Regions from separate parts of the Cloacibacterium normanense genome, predicted to be linked through region 2. Evidence: riboswitches for the same ligand, from Rfam matches in the RefSeq annotation. Region 2 holds a riboswitch; each other region holds the start of a gene.
What was found. Region 2 has a riboswitch for S-adenosylmethionine ahead of EB819_RS04725 (Na+/H+ antiporter NhaC family protein). Riboswitches for the same ligand answer to the same signal wherever they lie in the genome.
Positions count from the first base shown of each region.

Region 1: linked by a shared signal. The riboswitch ahead of EB819_RS05880 (hypothetical protein) and the one ahead of EB819_RS04725 (Na+/H+ antiporter NhaC family protein) in region 2 are both predicted to bind S-adenosylmethionine.
Region 3: linked by a shared signal. The riboswitch ahead of EB819_RS09580 (homocysteine S-methyltransferase family protein) and the one ahead of EB819_RS04725 (Na+/H+ antiporter NhaC family protein) in region 2 are both predicted to bind S-adenosylmethionine.
Region 4: linked by a shared signal. The riboswitch ahead of EB819_RS12695 (O-acetylhomoserine aminocarboxypropyltransferase/cysteine synthase family protein) and the one ahead of EB819_RS04725 (Na+/H+ antiporter NhaC family protein) in region 2 are both predicted to bind S-adenosylmethionine.

Region 1 covers NZ_CP034157.1:1,276,629-1,279,786, reverse strand. The annotation lists partial or broken gene EB819_RS05890 (IS3 family transposase) at 1-382, opposite strand, end outside; gene EB819_RS05885 (hypothetical protein) at 581-1,177, opposite strand; gene EB819_RS05880 (hypothetical protein) at 1,288-1,569, opposite strand; SAM-I-IV-variant riboswitch at 1,623-1,723, opposite strand; gene EB819_RS05875 (helix-turn-helix transcriptional regulator) at 1,774-2,766, opposite strand; gene EB819_RS05870 (hypothetical protein) at 2,854-3,158, shown strand, end outside.
Region 2 covers NZ_CP034157.1:1,030,035-1,033,192, reverse strand. The annotation lists gene EB819_RS04725 (Na+/H+ antiporter NhaC family protein) at 460-1,779, opposite strand; SAM-I-IV-variant riboswitch at 1,816-1,912, opposite strand; gene EB819_RS04720 (helix-turn-helix domain-containing protein) at 2,681-3,158, shown strand, end outside.
Region 3 covers NZ_CP034157.1:2,096,114-2,099,271, forward strand. The annotation lists gene EB819_RS09575 (MGH1-like glycoside hydrolase domain-containing protein) at 1-839, opposite strand, end outside; SAM riboswitch class I at 989-1,099, shown strand; gene EB819_RS09580 (homocysteine S-methyltransferase family protein) at 1,160-2,170, shown strand; gene metH (methionine synthase) at 2,242-3,158, shown strand, end outside.
Region 4 covers NZ_CP034157.1:2,751,504-2,754,661, reverse strand. The annotation lists gene EB819_RS12700 (OsmC family protein) at 1-211, opposite strand, end outside; gene EB819_RS12695 (O-acetylhomoserine aminocarboxypropyltransferase/cysteine synthase family protein) at 232-1,527, opposite strand; SAM riboswitch class I at 1,665-1,774, opposite strand; gene EB819_RS12690 (glycoside hydrolase family 3 C-terminal domain-containing protein) at 2,019-3,158, shown strand, end outside.

The DNA.
Region 1 (3,158 bases), 250 kb from region 2:
AGTCTCATATATTTTCGGTATTTATGGATTAGTCCAGCATGTCTAAGCTTTTTTTTACGATGTCATAGCGTAGAACCAAATCTGCTACCATCTCCTTCAATCGGGTATTCTCTTTCCTCAAGTTAGAAACTTCATCACTGGTGGCTTCACGGACAACATCTCCGTTGAGACGTTTCTTTCCAGCTTCCATAAACTCTTTGTTCCATGCGTAGAATTGCGATTGAGCAATGTTGTGTTTTCTACATAATTCTACAACAGAGGTCTCTGCACGAAGTCCTTCCATTACAATGAGAATTTTTTGCTCGGCTGTAAAAATCCTTCGTGTATTTTTACGAATGTCTTTTACGAATTTTTCAGTACTTTTTTTCTTAGGTGTTTCCATAATTAAATGTAATTCTTTTTTTTGAAAACACTCCTTAACTTTTTAATATCTAATGTCCACTTTTTGCTGACGATTTACATTTTATTTCCTATCAGATGTATCTTGTTTGATAGAACAATTATCCTTTTCCTTCAAATCTTTTTCTTATTATTTAGCTCATAGTCTTCGATGTAAATAATACTCCTTCTTGTGCAATTGTTACTTTTCCAAATTTATTTCTTGTATCCAATCCTTAAGTTCTTGTTTTCCACCTTTTTTCTTGCACCACCCACAACCAAATTCATCAAAATAGGCACTAATCATGATAGGATGCTTTGCACCGCTAGGACAGTTAGCTACCCATTGCCCTTTTTCCTCATCAAAAGGTTTGGGATGAAGTCCTTTTTCTCGTAAAAAGTCTAAAAAACTAGAATTGAACGTAGTGGTAGTTTTTACGGAAAATTTCTTCACGATAAGTTCCCATTCATTTTCAGTTAAATTTTTACCAAATTTTGAAACCAGTGGAATGCCGTAGATAAGCCTACGATTGTTAACGATTTTCTCTATTGCATGACTTAAGTTTTCGGTATGAGATTTATTCTGGTCATATAAGTAGGCATCATTCATTTGAGCTATACTATTGATGGCTCCTGTTTCTAAATAATGATAATAGTCTTTCTCTGAAAATAGATCTTCAGTAATGATTAAAGTGTTATTCTTAATTTGATATCTGATATCAATGTAAAAAAATGCAATTGCACTTTGGTATTCCAAGGTAATCAAATGTTCTAGTGATTGTTGATGTATAATTTGCATCGTGAATGAATTAAGTTTTTATGCGACTTGTATATTATTATCTTGTTGTTCAGTAAAATAATATGTTGAATTTCCTTGCTCTGTATTGAGATATAAACTAATAATTTCGTTTAATGATAGGTGCTGCTGATTTGTAAGCATTTAGAAACCTGATGTTCTAAAAAAGATTCAAACAATTTTAACTCATTACAAGAATGTATGGCTTCACTTATTCTTACCTTTAAAATTGTTGTTATTTTTTCGGTCAAACCAGTGTATTTAAAATACATATTTGTGATATCACAAATTGTAAAAATAAATTTCGGCTTACGAAAGTTGAAGCTGTTTTTTTGGGTGTTAAAAACGGCAGGATTTGTTCTGAATTTAAGCGTAGTGCTTTGTCTTTTGCTCATAAAAATAATTTTTGAATTAAATTTTATTTTTATCAGCAGGAAAAAGTTGTGGGTATAACCTTATATTTTGGCGGATGCCCTCATACTTTACCACCGTGGATTTTGGTCTCTCGGTTGGTGTTCCGGTATTTTCTGGAAGCTCCTGATGATTTACAATGCAAAGAAATAGCTTATGTATGCAGTCTATCTGCATAACAAGAATTATTAGAAATACAATGCAAATTGTTTTTGGATACGTTCTTTTAAAGTTTCTACCAGATACTCAGGTTCCAGAATCTTTATTTTATCACCAAAAGATAGTAAAAGAGATTCAAGTTCGTAATTGTGTTTTACGTATAAGGTTAAGAGGTTTCCTTTTATTTTTTGTGATCCATGAAGTGGTTTAGTTTTGATATAGGGTAAAGATTCTTCGCTTATTTCTATTTTCACTTGTATGGGGGTATGCGTAGCAATATCAGTTACTCCTATTATGTCATCGAAGTATTCATCATAGTCTATGATGGCTTCTCTATAAGACTCATTGTTAATAGCAATACTTTTTATGCGATCTAAGGCAAGATTCTGTACAGCTTCTTTTTCGTGATTTTCTCCAAACAAAAACCATCGGTTATTATATTGCTTTAAAAATTGAGGAGAAAAATCTATAAAAATATTCTGATCACTTCTGAAACTGCGATACTCTATTTTTAAAGTATTTTTATGACTGATGTGTTGATAGAGGGGACTTAAATTTTCTACGCCTACTAAAAATTCATTTTCCTGAAAACTGATGATTTTTCTCTCATCTTTTGTAATGTCTAATACAGAATATATTTTTGTTTGAACGGTTTCCATTCCAACAAGTCCTGGTAGATTTTTAATTCTGCTTATACTGTTAAGAACTTCTGATAGGGCAAGCTTTTCCCTTTCAGTTAAAGGTTTTTTAAGGATGGAAAAATCTTCTTCCTCATATCGGTAATACACTTTTTTTCCATCGGCTATGGAAATAATTGGCGCATCATATCCTGCTGCACTTTTCATGAATTTAATGTCTTCTAGAATAGTTCGCCTAGAGACAGACATTTCATAGCCAAAATGTTCCGTAAGTTTTTCTCCACAAACACTGATCAAGTCTTCAATAAAGTATTTTTTATAAAAATTAGAGAAACAATGATCAAGTATATTGTAACGTAAAACTGCATTTTTGTTGGTGGCCATATCAATTCAAAAAAAAAATTATTGACTAATTTATAAAATCCTATCATTAAAAATGAAATATGTAAATTTAAGGATTAAATGATAACTATGAATGAAAGACTAAAAAATGCCAAAATAAAAGATATTGCAGTTACAAATCTCATATATTATGATTCTGTCAAAGAGGAATTTCTAAAACAATTTTGTTATAGAAACAGAATTTCTTATTTACCGGCTGCAGATAGAAAATCAGTTTATAAGTTAAATCATTCAGGTTTTACACCAATTTCTCTATCACAAGATTATTGTTTAGCTCCCGATGAACATCTTTTTGATTTGAATACAGTTAAAAAATTCGAAAAAATTGACGAAAATGAAATAAAGTTTTTGGTAGATAAGGGAAGCATTATAGG
Region 2 (3,158 bases):
AAACCGCAAGCGTAAAAAAAATGAATAACCTTTTCGTTAAAAAAGTCTGCTGTTTAAGCTCGGCATTCTGCCGAGTGAGTTTCAGAGTTTTTAGAAAAGGTTATTTATTTTTAGCTGAGGATTTCCAGACTTGAACTTTTGGTTCTTTTGTTTCAAGACAAAAGAACATTAAATCTGAAAAGCAGAGTTTATTTGTTGATGCTGTGGCTTCGACAAGCTCAGCCACCAATTATTCCATTACACGGTGCCTGAGCGTAGTCGAAGGCACATTATTTCTATTGCATTAAAATCCGTGCACTCTCTAGAACATCTCTGATGTTCCTTTGGGAGCTCAAAAACGGCATTATTTCACAAAATCTCCGTGAACTTTGTGTTATAGAAACTCCAAAACCAAATAGAAAAATTCCACCCACGGTGCCTGAGCGTAGTCGAAGGCAGGGTCGGGGAAAAGAATTTTTCTCAACAAATACCTGAGCCTATCGAAGGCACCTTATTCCTTGACTTTCCCAAAAACATAGAACCCAATACCATCACCAATAAAAGCCCTAAATAATAAGAATGCGAGAGCATATCCACATAATTGATTTTATTTTTACTGTATCCGATAATCAATAAAACCTGAGCGCCATAAGGAAGTAACCCTTGAACGATACACGCAAAAATATCAATCACAGAAGCCATCTTTCGGGCAGGAACTTCAAAACGTTCAGAAATAGGTCTCAACACTTTCCCAGAGATTAAAATCGACACCGTATTATTGGCAATACAGAGATTTACCAAACCTGTAATCAAACCTGCTCCCAATTGTGCAGATTTGGCTGAGCTAATCTTAGCTTCTATTTTATTCAATAAATATTGAATCCCCCCTGCTTTTTCTACTAAGGCAGCCAAACCACCTGTAAGCAAAGACAATAGGAAAATTTCGGTCATAGACGTGAAGCCTTCATAACTGGCTTTGGCAAAACTCAACCACGTAAGGTTGCCTTGCCACAAACCAATGGCTCCCGCTAAAAATATCCCAATCACCAAAACAAGAAATACATCTAACCCTAAAAAGGCTAAAACCAAAACCACCAAATAGGGGAAAATAAGTTCCCAAGAAATTGGAGTTGGAGTGTAAGTAATAGGCGCCACAGGATTGCTGAAACCTATAAAAAGTAAGATCACCACCGTCAATACTACTGCAGGGGCAGCCAAATAAAAATTGGTTCTGAACTTATCTTTCATGCTGCTGCCCAACGTTTGAGCTGCTGCAATGGTAGTATCAGAAATCACCGAAAGATTGTCGCCAAACATGGCACCACCCAAAAGACTTGCCCCAATCAGGTTAAGGTCTGCTCCACTTTTTTGAGCCAACTGTATCGCGATAGGCCCTAATGCGACAATAGCGCCAACCGAGGTTCCAGAAGACAAGGAAAGAAATGAGGCCAAAAGGAAAATCCCTAGAGCATAATAATCTGCAGAGATATAGGTTAAACCGATATTCACCACCGCATCTACACTCCCCGAAACTTGTGCTACGGTAGAAAAAGCCCCTGCCAAAAGATAAATAATACACATGGTGAGTACACTGGATTCTCCACAACCGTGTAAGAAAGTTTTGATTTTTTCTTGATGAGGCAACCTAGACATGGCAAAGGCGGCAATAATACCGATACTCACGGCAATAGGCGATGGCAAGGCATAAAAATCTTGCAAAACGATTCCGGCACCTAAAAATGTACCTACGAAAATTAAAAAAGGAAGTAAACTGAGAAAATTTGCTTTTGTATGGTTCATAAAATTTAAAAATTTAACACAGGAACTTTACAAAAGATAGACAACATTTTTTCCAAAAAGTTTGGCTTATCGCTTTAGCACCTTGCTTGTTGTTGCAGGTTGCTACCTCCCGTAGAGGTTCCTGATAATAGGCGGCAAAAGTAATCATTATCTCCCAACGAACCAAATACAATCTATCAATCGCCCTCATAGACCATCAACACAGCCTTTTAACTCCTTGATTTCTAAAAATTAAAGAATAAAAATACTTCTTCCATTTCCTTTTTCAATACCCCAACATTTACTTTACCTCTCCTCTTTCTCTAAAAATATCTCAAAAATTAGAAAATAGAATTCATCTACTTTATGCCTTCGACTATATTCTGGCACAACATTTTTTATTGCACGTTGCCCTCGACAGGCTCAGGCAAAGTTTATCTTTGAATCTGTGGCTTCGTGAACTTCGTTCGCAGACCTTCAGTCTGTGCTCAGCCACCAACTTTATTTTCTAAACATTTTTTGCATTAAAAATCCGTGTGCTTTCTAGAACATCTATGATGTTCCTTTGGGAACTCAAAAACGCCATCATTTTACAAAATCTCCGTGGACTTTGTGATATAAAAACAAACACAAAAAATCCACACACAGTGGCTTCGTGAACTTCGTTCTCAGACTTTCAGTCTGTGCTCAGCCACCAACTTTATTTTCTAAACATTTTTTGCATTAAAAATCCGTGTGCTTTCTAGAACATCTCTGATGTTCCTTTGGGAGCTCAATAACGCTATCATTTCACAAAATCTCCGTGAACTTTGTGTTATAAAAAATTTTTATAAAACAATCGCTTTACCTCATAACCTCATCACTTCATCACTACATCACCTATTGTCTTGTCCTGAAATAGCTATACACAAAAATAGAGTATATGCAATCAAAAGAAGAGAGATTTTTAGCTCGCGAGAGTAAACAGAGTCATTACGACAAACGATTAAAAAAACAAATTGTTCAAGAGGTAGAATCAGGATTACCGAGAAAGGAGGCGATTCGGCTCTATAATTTAGGCCAATCCACCTTAGATAGTTGGATGCGAGATTTTGGTTCGCCTAACTACCTAGAAAATTTGAAACGTCGAACGTACACAGGACTAGAAAAACGTACAATAGTTACAGCGATAGAACAAGGTCTATTAACGATACAAGAAGCCAAGATAGCCTATAACATAAAGACAGACAAAGTAATTCGTAATTGGATAACACAGTACAAATCAGAAAAAGTCGAACTTTGTATTGGAAATAGTTCTATAATGGGAAATAAAACCACACCTAGGAAAGAACCAGAAAAAGAGTCTTTGGAGAAAGCATTAAAAGAAGCGGAGCTTAAAATTAAAGCCCTCAATACGCTTA
Region 3 (3,158 bases), 1.1 Mb from region 2:
ACCGTGTTTTTATGATGAACGATATGATGGTTAATTCCATCTTTAAAGTATTTATTTTCAGATTTTTTTCCGAATAATTTTTCGGTATTGGTTTCATTTTCGCAGAAAAGAATTTTCACGGATTTATCACGAGAATAAAGCTTTTTCATTCCCAAACTCTCATGTTCTATTTCTATTTGACCACGATGGCGCGTTGTAAAATTAGGTTTATAAGAATTATAACCCCAACTCCAATTATTTCTGTACCAAAGTGTGGGCAAAATCACCAAAGGCGCTTTTTCTGAATTTCGGTTGGTGACGGTAACTCTGATTAAAATATCATCATGGTGAATTTTGGCATATTCTATAAAAATATCGAAATATTCATTTTGGTCAAAAATTCCCGTATCTATAATTTCATATTCTGTTTCCTTATTGCTTCGTTCTGCATTTGTCTTGATTAAATCTTCGTAAGGAAAAGCATTTTGCGGATATTTGTACACCATTTTCATGTAAGAATGAGTAGGCGTATTGTCTAAATAATAGAAAATTTCTTTAATGTCTTCGCCATGATTTCCTTGATGGTTGCTCAATCCAAAGAAACGTTCTTTGACCATTTTATCTTTCTTGTTCCAAAAAGAAAAAGCGAAGCACAAACGTTGCTTGTCATCAGAAATTCCCGCGATTCCTTCTTCTGCCCATCGGTAAGTTCTGCTTTCTGCATCATCATGACCAGTTGCTCCCCAAGTATTTCCATCAAAGGAATAATCTTCTCTTACGTTTCCCCACTGTCTATTGCTTACATAAGGTCCCCAAGTTCTGTAATTTATATCTTGTAATCGTTGTTTTTCAGCATTCATAACCATTATTTTTTAATATAACATGATGCGAAGGTAGAAAAAAATAAAAACTATGAAATTTCATTTATATTAATTTTTTCAATGACAATTTCTTATTGTGAAAAAAATGATATAGCTTTGCAAAAGATTTGTTCTTTCATATAATCGAAATGTTATCAAGAAAGGTGGAGAGATTAGACTCTGTGAAACCTTGGCAACCTCTCGCGTTTCTGAAACGAGAAAAGGTGCTACATTCTACTCATTTTTGGGATAGATAACACATAAAAACAGTTGATTCCCTCAACTTTTCTTATAGCATTTCATTTTTTAATCACATTGAAATGCAAAATAGCGACATACTTTATCAAAATTTACAGCAAAGAATCCTTGTTCTAGACGGAGCTATGGGAACTATGCTTCAGCGATATCAGTTTACTGAAGAAGATTATCGTGGCGAAAGATTTAAAAACTGGGAATCTCCATTGAAGGGAAATAATGATTTACTTTCTCTTACTCAGCCTAATGCTATAGAAGAAATACATAAAAAATATTTAGAAGCTGGTGCAGACATCATCGAAACCAATACTTTTTCTGCGACTACCATTGCAATGGCAGATTATCACATGGAAGATTTGGTGTATGAACTGAATTATGAATCTGCAAAAATTGCGAGAAAAGTTTGTGATGAATTCACGGCCTTAACTCCAGAAAAACCAAGATTTGTAGCAGGTTCTATTGGCCCAACTAATAAAACTGCATCTCTTTCCCCGGATGTAAATGACCCTGGTTATAGAGCCATTACTTTTGATGAGTTAAGAATTGCTTACAAACAACAAGCAGAAGCACTTTTAGATGGCGGTTCTGATATTCTTTTGGTAGAAACCATTTTTGATACTTTGAATGCAAAAGCTGCACTTTTTGCCATTGACCAAATTCAGGAAGAAAGAAAAATTCAGATTCCAATTATGGTTTCAGGCACTATTACAGACGCGTCTGGAAGAACGCTTAGCGGACAAACTGCTGAAGCATTTTTGGTTTCTATTTCTCATCTTAATTTATTGAGTGTTGGGTTTAACTGTGCTCTAGGAGCGAAACAACTGACGCCTTATTTAGAAACCATTTCTAATAATTCTGAATTTTACATTTCTGCTTATCCAAATGCTGGTTTACCGAATGCTTTTGGGCAATACGATGAATCTCCAGAATTTATGGCAGAACAAATCCGTGAATATGCAGAAAAAGGATTGGTAAATATCGTTGGTGGTTGTTGCGGAACAACTCCTGACCACATTGCTGCAATCGCAAAAATCGTGAAAAATTATCAACCAAGAAAAGTTGATGTGATGATTTGATGATGAGTTAATGTGATGCTTTTCACAAGCATTATCTTATTTTCAAATTAACTAATTATCTCATTTATAATATGAAATATTTAAAACTTTCGGGTCTAGAACCTTTAATTATAACTCCAGAATCCAATTTTATCAATATTGGAGAAAGAACCAATGTAGCAGGTTCTAAGAAATTTCTCAGATTGATTAAAGAAGAAAAATTTTCTGAAGCTTTAGATATTGCTCGTCATCAAGTGGAAGGTGGCGCACAGATTTTAGACATTTGTTTTGATGATGGACTTTTAGACGGAAAATATTGCATGGTTAAATTCTTAAATTTAATCGCCTCAGAACCTGATATTGCCAGAATTCCAATGATGATAGATTCATCTAAATGGGAAATTTTAGAAGCTGGTTTGCAAGTGGTTCAAGGGAAATGCGTAGTGAATTCCATAAGTTTAAAAGGTGGCGAAGAAGAGTTTATTCGTCAAGCCAAAGCCATCAAAAGATATGGTGCTGCGGTAGTTGTAATGGCTTTTGATGAAAATGGACAAGCCGATAATTACGAACGCAGAATAGAAATTTGTAAAAGAAGTTATAAACTGTTGACGGACACAGTCCGTTTTCCTGCAGAAGACATCATTTTCGACTTAAATATTTTCCCAGTTGCAACTGGAATGGAAGAACATCGCAGAAATGCTTTAGATTTCATTAATGCTACAAAATGGGTTCGTGAAAACTTACCTTACGTTTCGGTTTCTGGTGGTGTTTCTAACGTTTCGTTTTCGTTTAGGGGAAATGATACGGTAAGAGAAGCGATGCACTCGGTTTTTCTCTATCACGCCATCAAAGCGGGAATGAATATGGGAATTGTAAACCCTGCAATGTTAGAAATTTACGACGAAATTCCTAAAGATTTGTTGGAGCTGGTAGAAGATGTAATGCTCGACAGAAGAGATGATGCTACCGAAAGATTATTGGATTATTCTGAAAAACATAAATCTGTAAA
Region 4 (3,158 bases), 1.0 Mb from region 2:
TTTCTATATTTCTTTCTTTTGCTAAAAGATGAAGCACTACATTGAAACAACCTGCATAACTTGCCAATAATGTTTCTACAGGATTGGGCGCTTCGTCTTTTCCTCCTAAATCTTGAGGTTCGTCTATGATGATTTCAAACTGTCTTGCTTTAGCAATCACTTTGGTTGCAGATTTACTTTCTGCGCTTATTTTAAAATTTAATTCTGACATTTTTCTTCTTTTTTTACTTTTTATAATTGTTGAAATGATTGCTCTAAATCTGCGACAATATCCTCTATATGTTCTATTCCTACGCTTAATCTAATTTGTCCCGGAGTAATTCCTGCTTTTAATCTTTCTTCGTCTGAAAGTTGTTCGTGTGTGGTAGAAGCTGGATTGATGATAAGCGTTTTAGAATCTCCTACATTTGCTAAATGCGAAACCAATTGTAAATGATCAATGAATTTTACCGCTGCTTCTTTTCCGCCTTTGATTTCAAAATTAAGTACGCCTCCGAAACCTTTTTTCAGGTATTTTTTGGCATTTTCATAATCTGGGAAACTTGGCAAACCTGGATATAATACTTTTTCTACTTTAGGGTGATTTTCTAAAAATTCTGCTAATTTCTGAGCATTTTCTACGGTTCTGTCTACTCTCAGCGATAATGTTTCTAAACCTTGAAGCAATAAAAATGAATTGAATGGAGAAATTGTAGGTCCAAAATCTCTAAGACCTTCTACTCTAGCTTTGATGATAAAGGCAATATTTCCAAAAGGTCCATTAACTCCAAAAACATCTGAGAAAACCAACCCATGATAACCATCTGAAGGTTCAGAAAACTGTGGAAACTTACCATTTCCCCAATCGAAATTTCCGCCATCTATGATGATTCCTCCGATAGAAGTTCCGTGACCGCCAATCCATTTGGTCGCAGATTCTACCACTACATTTGCGCCATGTTCAATCGGTCTAAACAAATAACCACCTGCTCCAAAAGTATTGTCTACGATTAATGGAATATTATGTTTTTTAGCTACAGCTGAGATTGCATCAAAATCTGCCACATTCAATGTAGGGTTTCCTATCGTTTCTAAATAAATCGCCTTGGTGTTTTCGTTAATCAATTCTTCAAAACTTTCTGGAGCATCGTCTTTAGCAAATTGTGCTTCGATGCCTAATTTTTTGAAAGAAACTTTAAACTGATTATAACTTCCTCCGTACAAATAAGGCGAACTCACGAAATTGTCTCCTGCTTGTAAAATATTGGTAATCGCCAAAAATTGCGCAGCGTGACCAGAAGCGGTAGCCAAAGCAGCTACTCCACCGTGAAGTGCAGCCACACGTTTTTCGAAAACATCAGTGGTAGGATTCATGAGTCTGGTGTAGATATTCCCAAATTCTTTTAAACCAAAAAGATTGGCAGCATGTTCTGCACTGTTAAAGGTATAAGACGAAGTTTGGTAAAGCGGCACCGCTCTAGAATTGGTAGTTGGGTCGATTTCTTGACCAGCGTGAAGTTGAAGCGTTTCAAATTTTAAATTGCTCATTTTTTTAATAATTTTTAATTGTTAAATATTAGAGCAACTTATTTGCAGAAAATTCTTGACGAAAGAGCATAAAAAAACTCTTCCGACAAGTCGAAAGAGTTTTTGATATAGTGTATGACTATTTTAAACTGATTTCAGACTTATCTTTCCCGAACTTCGGGGTTGAATTTGGCACCTTACTCTCATTTCTGTTAGCAGGTTGCCAAGGTTTCGCAGGGTCAATTCCCTCCACCTTTCTTAATAAGTTGCGTGTATAAAAGAACTTTTTTCGTGTTGCAAATATAAAAACAAGTTTTACAGAAAACCAAATTTTTAGAAGAAAAAAATATTCTTTTTATTTTAAACAAATTATAACTACCTGATTAACAATTAATTTATTGATTTTTATTTTAAAATATTTAATATCAAGATAAGTTTTTTGAAAAATTTATTATCTCATTTTGAGATAATAATAAAAAGTTGTAGATTTACTGAACCAAAAATTAATTCTTATGTTCAAGAAAATTGCACTTGTTTGCTTAGTCTCGTTAATGATTTTTCAAGCAAAAGCACAAGAAAAAAAGACACAAATTTATTTAGATGATTCTCAACCTATAGAACTCAGAGTAGAAGACGCTCTTTCTAAAATGACTTTAGAAGAAAAAGTAGCGATGCTTCATGCTCAGTCAAAATTCAGTTCACCAGGTGTTCCAAGATTAGGAATTCCAGAATTTTGGACAACTGATGGACCACACGGAATTCGTCCTGAAGTAAAATGGGATGAATGGGATCAAGCTGGTTGGACCAATGACTCCATCATTGCTTATCCTGCGCTTACTGCACTCTCTGCAACTTGGAATAAAAAAATGTCTTGGAACTACGGAAAAGCTCTTGGAGAAGAAGCTCGTTATAGAAAAAAAGATATTTTACTAGGACCTGGTGTTAATATTTACAGAACTCCATTAAACGGTAGAAACTTCGAATATATGGGAGAAGACCCGTTTTTATCTTCTAAAATGGTGGTTCCATACATTAAAGGGGTTCAATCTAATGGTGTAGCTGCTTGTGTAAAACATTATGCACTTAATAATCAGGAACAATTTAGACATACCAGCAATGTAATTGTAGATGATAGAGCTCTATATGAAATTTATTTACCTGCCTTCAAAGCAGCAGTACAAGAAGGAGACACTTGGTCTATCATGGGAGCTTATGATATGTACAAAAATCAGTACGCAAGTCAAAATCAATATTTATTAAACGATATTCTGAAAAAAGAATGGGGTTTTAAAGGAGTAGTGATTTCTGATTGGGGTGCTGTAAATGATACTAAACAAGCCATTATGAATGGTCTTGACATGGAATTCGGAAGCTGGACAAATGGACTTTCTGAAGGAACTAGCAATGCTTATGACAATTACTATTTAGCACATCCTTATTTAAAACTCATCAAATCTGGTGAAGTAGGAACTAAAGAATTGGATGATAAAGTAAGAAGAATCCTAAGATTAGCTTTCTTGACTACCATGAATAAAAACAAACCTTTTGGAAACATTGCTTCTGAAGAACACAGAGCAATTGCCAAAGAAATTGGCGAAGAAGGAATTGTATTGCTAAAAAATCAAAAAAATGTATTGCCAATTAACGTTGCC